2 linked regions of the Azospirillum brasilense genome follow. The protein of the gene in region 1 interacts with the protein of each later gene in a pairwise test. Links are inferred from orthologs where the notes say so. Each region holds a gene or a part of one and is shown in the gene's direction. Other genes may lie near its edges.

Region 1 (3,814 bases):
GCTCGTCCAGCATGTCGCGGTCCAGGTGGTCGCTGCGCATCAGTTGCGCGCGGCGGTCCATTCGCTCGCGCTCGGCCTTCACCTGATCGAGGACGGATTCCGCCGTGGCGATCTCCGCCTTCAGGTGGTTCATGGCGAGCAGCCCGCGGTCCCCCTGGACGGCGTAATAGACGAAGTAGGCGACGACGCAGGAGCCGATGGCCGGCCCGATGGCCTGGCGAAGGGCGCTTTTGGCGGCGCGTTTCAGCGAGTCGGTGAGGTTCTGGAGCATGGTCATGGCGGTATGATGGAATCATACGCGATTCCTTCGGTCAAACGGAAAAGAAGCAATCCGAAAGAATTCACCGCACTATGCTCTTTGCGCCGCCGAGTAATAGGCGGTTTACACCCCCAAAGGAGAATGACGCACTGCGCAACCTTCGAAAGAAGGCGGGTTGCGCTTCACTCCGGCGGAACCTCGCGCGGGCGGCGGTCCTCGCCGATGGCGACGTAGGTGAAGACGCCCTCCGTTACCTTGATGGCCTCCCCCGCGCTGCGCTGGCGGCGCACCCAGGTCTCGACCCGCACGCGGATGGAGGTTCGGCCCACCTTGGTGACATGGGCGAAACAGCTCACCTCGTCGCCGACATAGACCGGCTTGTGGAAGGTCATTGCCTCGATCCCCACCGTCGCCACGCGCCCACCGGCACGGCGCAGGGCGGCGACCCCGCCGGCCAGATCCATCTGGGACAGCAGCCAGCCGCCGAAGATGTCGCCGTTGGGGTTGGTGTCCGCCGGCATGGCGATGGTGCGCAGCGCCGGGCCGCCCTCCATGTCCGGGTGGGCCATATCGGGTTGGGCCTGGTTCTGATCGGTGGGTGTGCCGTCGCTCATCGTGCCTCCGCCCTCATTCCTTCTGGGGTCGAAAAAGCGCATCACAAAATATGGTGCGGGGAGTATATAGGAGCCACCGCATGCGCTTGCGCAGCCCTGACGAAATTCCTATAACTGGGGCCATGAGCGATCTTTTCGAGAACACGGCGCGCAAGGCCGAGACCTATTCCGCCCAGGATATCGAGGTTCTGGAGGGGCTTGAGCCCGTCCGCCGGCGCCCCGGCATGTACATCGGCGGCACCGACGACCGGGCGCTGCACCATCTGGTGGCCGAGGTTCTGGACAACGCCATGGACGAGGCGGTGGCCGGCCACGCCAGCCGCATCGACCTGGAGCTGACCGCCGACGGCACGGTGGTGGTGCGCGACAACGGGCGCGGCATCCCGATCGACGACCACCCCAAGTACCCGGGCAAGTCGGCGCTGGAGGTCATCCTCACCACCCTGCATTCGGGCGGCAAATTCTCCAACAAGGTCTACCAGACCTCCGGCGGCCTGCACGGCGTCGGCCTGTCGGTGGTGAACGCCCTGTCCGACCGCCTGACGGTCGAGGTGGCGCGCGACCGCCAGCTCTACGTGCAGCACTACAGCCGGGGCCTGCCCCAAGGGCCGCTGACCCGCCAGGGCGCGGCCAATCGCCGCGGCACGACCATCCGCTTCCACGCCGACCCCGAGATTTTCGGCGAGGCCGCCCATTTCGAACCGCACCGCCTGTACCGGCTGGCGCGCTCCAAGGCCTACCTGTACCGGGGCGTGGAGATCCGCTGGAGCTGCGACCCGTCGCTGCTGTCGCCCGACAGCACCACTCCGGCGCAGGAGACGCTGCATTTCCCCGGCGGCCTGCTCGATTACCTGAACGCCGCCCTGAAGGAACGCCGGACGCTGACCCGCCTGCCCTTCTCCGGCGCGCTGGACTTCCCGAACCAGCAGGGCCGCGTGGAATGGGCCATCGCCTGGCCGGAGGATGACGAGGGCTTCTCGCACACCTACTGCAACACGGTGCCCACCCCGCAGGGCGGCACGCACGAGGCCGGCCTGCGCGCCGCGCTGACCCGCGGCCTGAAGGGCTACGGCGAGCTGACCAACAACAAGCGCGCCGCCCAGGTCACCGCGGACGACGTGATGGGCGACGCCTGCATCCTGCTGTCGGTCTTCATCCGCGATCCGCATTTCCAGGGCCAGACCAAGGAGAAGCTGGTGACGGCGGAAGCCCACCGGCTGGTCGAGGCGGCGATCAAGGATCACTTCGACCACTGGCTGTCCGGCGACCCGTCCTCCTCCAAGGCCCTTCTGGAACGGCTGATCGAGAAGGCGGAGGAGCGCGCCAAGCGCAAGCAGTCCAAGGAGTTGGGACGCAAGTCCGCGACCCGCCGCCTGCGCCTGCCCGGCAAGCTGGCCGACTGCTCCCGCAACGCGCCGGAGGGGACGGAAATCTTCCTGGTCGAGGGCGATTCGGCGGGCGGCTCCGCCAAGCAGGCGCGCAACCGCGAGACCCAGGCCATCCTGCCGCTGCGCGGCAAGATCCTGAACGTCGCCTCGGCCTCCTCCGACAAGATGAAGGCGAACCAGGAGCTGAACGACCTCACCCAGGCGCTGGGCTGCGGGGTGGGCAAGGACTTCTCCAGCGACAAGCTGCGCTACGAGCGGGTCATCATCATGACCGACGCCGACGTGGACGGTGCGCACATCGCTTCGCTGCTGATGACCTTCTTCTACCGGGAGATGGGCGGGCTGATCCAGAACGGGCACCTGTATCTGGCCCTGCCGCCACTCTACCGCATCAGCCACGGCGCCAAGTCGGTCTACGCCCGCGATGACGCCCACAAGGACCAGCTCCTCAACAAGACCTTCAAAGGCAAGAAGGTTGAGATCAGCCGGTTCAAGGGCTTGGGCGAAATGATGCCAGCCCAGCTCCGCGAGACGACCATGGACCCGGCCAAGCGGACGCTGCTGCGCGTCGTCGTGCCCAACAGCGCCGACCCGGAGCAGGCGGAGGACGTGAAGGCTACCAGGACCCGGGTCGAGGAGCTGATGGGCCGCCGTCCGGAGCTGCGCTTCCAGTTCATCCAGGAGAACGCGAAGTTCGTCCGGGTCGACGACATCGACGTGTAAGCCGCGGCGCGCTACGCTCGTTGGTGTACAAACCAACTGCATGGACTCCGCCCGCATGAGCACGCCGCTCACCCTGTTCCAGACGGACCTGTTCCGCCCGACCTACCGCCCGTGGAAGGGGGAACGTTGGGAGCTTCTGCTCGCCCCGATGCTGATCTGCAAGGGCTATTGGAGCGAGGCGATGCTGGTCACCGATATGGCCGGGCTGATCCGCCATGACGGTCCAGCGTCGCGCACCTGGATGTCGATGACCCCGATGGAGATCGAAAGTCAGGAGATCGGCTGCCGTTTCGCGACGGGGTACACGGTGGCCATGGGGCTCGGCATGGGCTGGGCCGCCGCCAACGCCGCCCTGCGGCCCGAGGTCACGCACGTCACCGTGGTGGAACTCGATCCCGAGGTGATCGCGGTGAACGCCACCATGGACGTGTTCGGCCAGCTCCCGCCCGAGGCCGCCGCCAAGGTGACGGTGATCCAGGGCGACGCTCTCGCCCACAGGTCCGACGAGCCGGCGGACACCCTGATGGCCGACATCTGGCAGCCGCTCTACGGCGACGACCGGCTGGAGCAGGTGCGCCGCATGCGGGACAACACCGGTGCCGCCCGGGTCTACTACTGGGGCCAGGAGATGGACATCGCCCATCGCGCCCGCCAGCTCGGCCTGCCTCTGGACGCCGCCTCGGTCACCCGCATCGTCGCGGACATGGACCTGCCACTGATCGGCCCGGCGGAGATCGTCACCTATCCGGACCTGATCGAGCGCGCCGCACGGAACTGGCTGCGCGCCGATTGGCCCTTGCCGGGACACGCGGTCGGCTGAGCGGCGGCTC
Region 2 (3,809 bases), 830 kb from region 1 along the record:
CCGGCCACCCTCGCAAGCGCTTGCGAGGGTGGCATCCCCTGGGAGGGACGATGAGCGCGTCGACACGACTTGACCCCGAAGGGCCGGTTGGCCGATCTTTGCTTCGCCCTGCGCCTGAAGCAGGCGGAACGGGGCTCGACGACCAAGCCCGATACGCCTGTCCGGCAGGGGAGCAGAAGGAACAGGCATTCTTGAAGACGAACAACATCAAGTCAGCTGGAAAGATGCTCAGCGTCCTTGAATGTTTTTCCACGGTCGACCGCAGGTTGTCGCTCGCCGATGTGGCGCGCCGGACCAAGCTTCCGCGCAGCACGGCGCACCGCCTTATCCTCACGCTCAAGGAAATCGGGTTCCTGGAACAGGACCACAGCCGCGACGAGTACCGGCTCGGCATCAAGCTCTTCGAGCTGGGATCGATCGTTCTGGCCAACATGGACGTGCACCGCGTGGCGAAGCCTTACGTGGACGCGCTCAGCACCCTGTCGCGCGAGACCGTCCACCTGTGCGTCTTCGACGGCATGAAGATGGTCTTCATCGAGCGGGGCGCGGGGGGCCGATCCGGCCCGAACAACGCGACGACGACGATGGAGGCGTCGCCCTGCCATTGCACCGGTGTCGGCAAGGCGACCCTGGCCTTCCAATCGGACCTCGTCATCGACCGCGTCCTTGGGATGGGGCTTCCGGCCTACACACGCAACACCCTCACCGACCCCGACCGGCTGAGGGAGGATCTGGCATTGATCCGCCAGCGCGGATACGCCATCGACGACGGTGAGATCGACATCGGCGTGCGCTGCGTCGCCGCGCCGATCCGCAACACCAGCGGCCATGTCTTCGCCGCGGTGAGCGTGAGCGGCCCCGCCACGCGCATGACGCACGAACGGGTGCAGAGCCTCGCCCCGGTCGTCATGAGCCACGCGGAATCGATTTCGCTCCAGCTGGGCTACAGCAACGGTGACGACGCCGTGGCGCCGGCGCTCGCCACACCCATCACGTAACGGGCGGGACCGGACCCCAGCGTCCGGCCCCAAGCCCCACAAGCCTGCATCCGACCATCGACCCCTTCCAGCCGCCGAAGCGCCGGAGCGCTGCGGGCGGAGGGCTGCCATGGCGCGCGGACGCGGCGCAACGGGAGGAATCCATCGTGAAGAAGCTGATCAACGATCCTGCGCACTATGTGGACGAGATGCTCGACGGGCTGTGCGCAGCCCATCCGTCACTCACGCGGGATGGACCGGCGGGGCGGGTGATCCGCCGCACCGAAGGCGCCCGGGCGGGCAAGGTCGGCATCGTGACCGGCGGCGGATCCGGACACCTGCCCCTGTTCACCGGCTATGTCGGTCCGGGCCTGGTCGACGCCTGCTCGATCGGCAACGTCTTCGAAGGCCCCACCGTGGATTCCTGCATAGCCGCGATCAAGGCGGCGGACGGCGGGCGCGGTGTCCTGCGCCTGTACGGGAACTACGGTGGCGACCGCATGAACTTCGATATGGCGGGGGAGTTCCTGGAAGACGATGGCCTGGAGCTGAGCACGGTCCTCGGCACCGACGATATCGCCAGCGCCGCCCCCGACGAACGCAACAGGAGACGCGGCGTCGCCGGCATCGTCTACGCCTACAAAATCGCGGGCGCCCGGGCCGACGAAGGCGCCTCGCTGGCCGAGGTGACCGCGGCGGCGGCGAAGGCCGTGGAGCGGACGCGGACCATCGGCTGCGCCCTGTCGTCCTGCCAGATCCCCGGCGCGGCGGAGCCGTCGTTCCGCATCGCCCCAGGCGAAATGGAGATGGGGATCGGCATCCACGGCGAACCCGGCATCTGGCGCGACACGCTCAAGCCGGCGGATGCCGTCGTGGACGAGATGGTCGACCGCCTCCTGGCGGAACGACCCGAGGGCAGCGGACGTCGCGTGTCGGTTCTGGTCAACAGCCTCGGCGCCACCCCGCTGGAAGAGCTCTTCATCCTGTACCGGCGCCTTGCGGCACGGCTGGACAAGGCTGGGCTGACGGTCGTCCAGCCCCTGGTCGGACCTTATGTGACCTCGATGGAAATGGCCGGCGTGTCGCTCAGCCTTTGCTTCCTCGATGAAGAGCTGGAACGGCTTCTTGCCGCTCCGGCGTCCTGTCCCTTCTGGAAGGTTGGTTGATCATGGGCCTGACCGTCACGCACATTGCCGCCGGCGTCTCTCTCGCGCACGCGCGCATGACAACCCTTGAACAGGAACTCAATATGGCCGACTCCAGGCTCGGCGATGGGGACACCGGCGGCATGTTGCGCCGGGTGCTGGACCTCATGGCCGAGCAGCGGATGGATGGGATTGACGATGTCGGGGTGAGCCTGGGCATCCTTGCCAAGGCCGCGGCCGCCGCCACGGGATCGAGCCTTGGCACCTTGCTCGCGACCGGGCTCCTGACGATGTCGAAAAGGACGAAGGGACGGGCCGAAGTCCCCTGGAGCGAACTGGCCCCCCTTCTCGAACAGGCGCGCGATGCCGTCATGGCGCGAGGCGGCGCGAAGCTTGGGGACAAGACCGTGGTCGATGCGCTCGATGCGGTTTCCTCGGCCTTGGCCGGTGCCGGGGATCAGGCAGCGATCCGCTCAAGAGCGGTCGCAGCCTGTGACGAGGCGCTTGTCCGCTTCCGGAATGAACCTTGCCGCATGGGACGTGCCCGCATGTATGCCGAGAAGAGCATCGGCATGGATGATCCCGGCATGCTCGCCTTCGCGCGCCTCACTGCGGGTATCTGTCAGCGTGACCGTGACGTTGGGTCCTGAGTCAGCCTGTTGCCATCCACGTTTTCCGCGCCGCGCCGAAGCGGGGCGGCGCGGGAAAGCGTCGGATCATACGGAACCGGTGATCGAAGGCGACGTGCAGCCGATTCGATTCCGAAGATGCTTCGGATGACGGTGATTTCGGATGCAAAAAAGCCCCTGGAAACGGTTTGTTTCCAGGGGCTTATGTTTGGTTGCGGGGGCAGGATTTGAACCTGCGACCTTCAGGTTATGAGCCTGACGAGCTACCGGGCTGCTCCACCCCGCGGGTGTTCCTTGGGAAGGGACGGTGTGCGACGATTGTCAAGTGTGTTTGAGCCCTTCTGCGTCCACATCCGGTGTGGTGTGGCGTGTGCCGTGGTGACCTGGCGGCGACCTACTCTCCCACGTCTTAAGACGCAGTACCATCGGCGCTGAGGCGTTTCACGGCCGAGTTCGGAATGGGATCGGGTGTTGGGAGCCTCGCCATGACCACCAGGTCACCAAGGCACACGCGAACCATCCGGACTGGACGGCAGGTTTCGTTAAGCGAGGACGTATGCGTTCTTGTTCTTTGCGGTGTTGGCTCGTGCGCCCAGGGCTTGCCGCTGCGCGCGGGCCGCCGGCTGGGAAGGATCAAGCCGATCGAGCGATTAGTAAGGCTCAGCTTCAGGCGTTGCCGCCCGTCCACATGCCTCCTATCGACGTGATGGTCTGTCACGGCTCTCAAGGGAGTTCTGGTTTAGAGGTGGGTTTCCCGCTTAGATGCTTTCAGCGGTTATCCCGTCCATACTTAGCTACCCGGCCATGCCACTGGCGTGACAACCGGTGCACCAGAGGTATGTCCATCCCGGTCCTCTCGTACTAGGGACAGATCCTCGCAAAACTCCGACACCCACGGCAGATAGGGACCGAACTGTCTCACGACGTTCTAAACCCAGCTCACGTACCACTTTAATCGGCGAACAGCCGAACCCTTGGGACCTGCTCCAGCCCCAGGATGTGATGAGCCGACATCGAGGTGCCAAACGACTCCGTCGATATGGACTCTTGGGAGTCAT

Evidence for each region. Proteins that work in one complex are often made in the same cells at the same time.
Region 2: the proteins of parE (region 1) and D3869_RS19595 interact in binary tests that used the Escherichia coli proteins (3 or more experiments, as listed by UniProt). The link is inferred for Azospirillum brasilense from one-to-one orthologs.

The regions. Positions count from the first base shown.
Region 1 is NZ_CP032346.1:396,298-400,111, reverse strand. Bases 586-3,489 are described here. They hold parE (DNA topoisomerase IV subunit B), read left to right. Parts: upstream 586-995; coding sequence 996-2,984; downstream 2,985-3,489. Other genes in these bases: D3869_RS15880 (hypothetical protein), read left to right, coding at 3,040-3,489; D3869_RS15890 (acyl-CoA thioesterase), read right to left, coding at 586-873. In the rest of the region: D3869_RS15895 (FtsB family cell division protein), read right to left, coding at 1-277; more of D3869_RS15890, read right to left, coding at 442-585; more of D3869_RS15880, read left to right, coding at 3,490-3,804. UniProt on the Escherichia coli protein: Topoisomerase IV is essential for chromosome segregation; it is the principal protein responsible for decatenating newly replicated chromosomes. It relaxes supercoiled DNA.
Region 2 is NZ_CP032346.1:1,222,934-1,226,742, forward strand. Bases 245-3,143 are described here. They hold D3869_RS19595 (dihydroxyacetone kinase subunit DhaK), read left to right. Parts: upstream 245-1,144; coding sequence 1,145-2,143; downstream 2,144-3,143. Other genes in these bases: D3869_RS19590 (IclR family transcriptional regulator), read left to right, coding at 245-998; D3869_RS19600 (DAK2 domain-containing protein), read left to right, coding at 2,146-2,772. In the rest of the region: more of D3869_RS19590, read left to right, coding at 225-244. UniProt on the Escherichia coli protein: Dihydroxyacetone binding subunit of the dihydroxyacetone kinase, which is responsible for the phosphoenolpyruvate (PEP)-dependent phosphorylation of dihydroxyacetone via a phosphoryl group transfer from DhaL-ATP.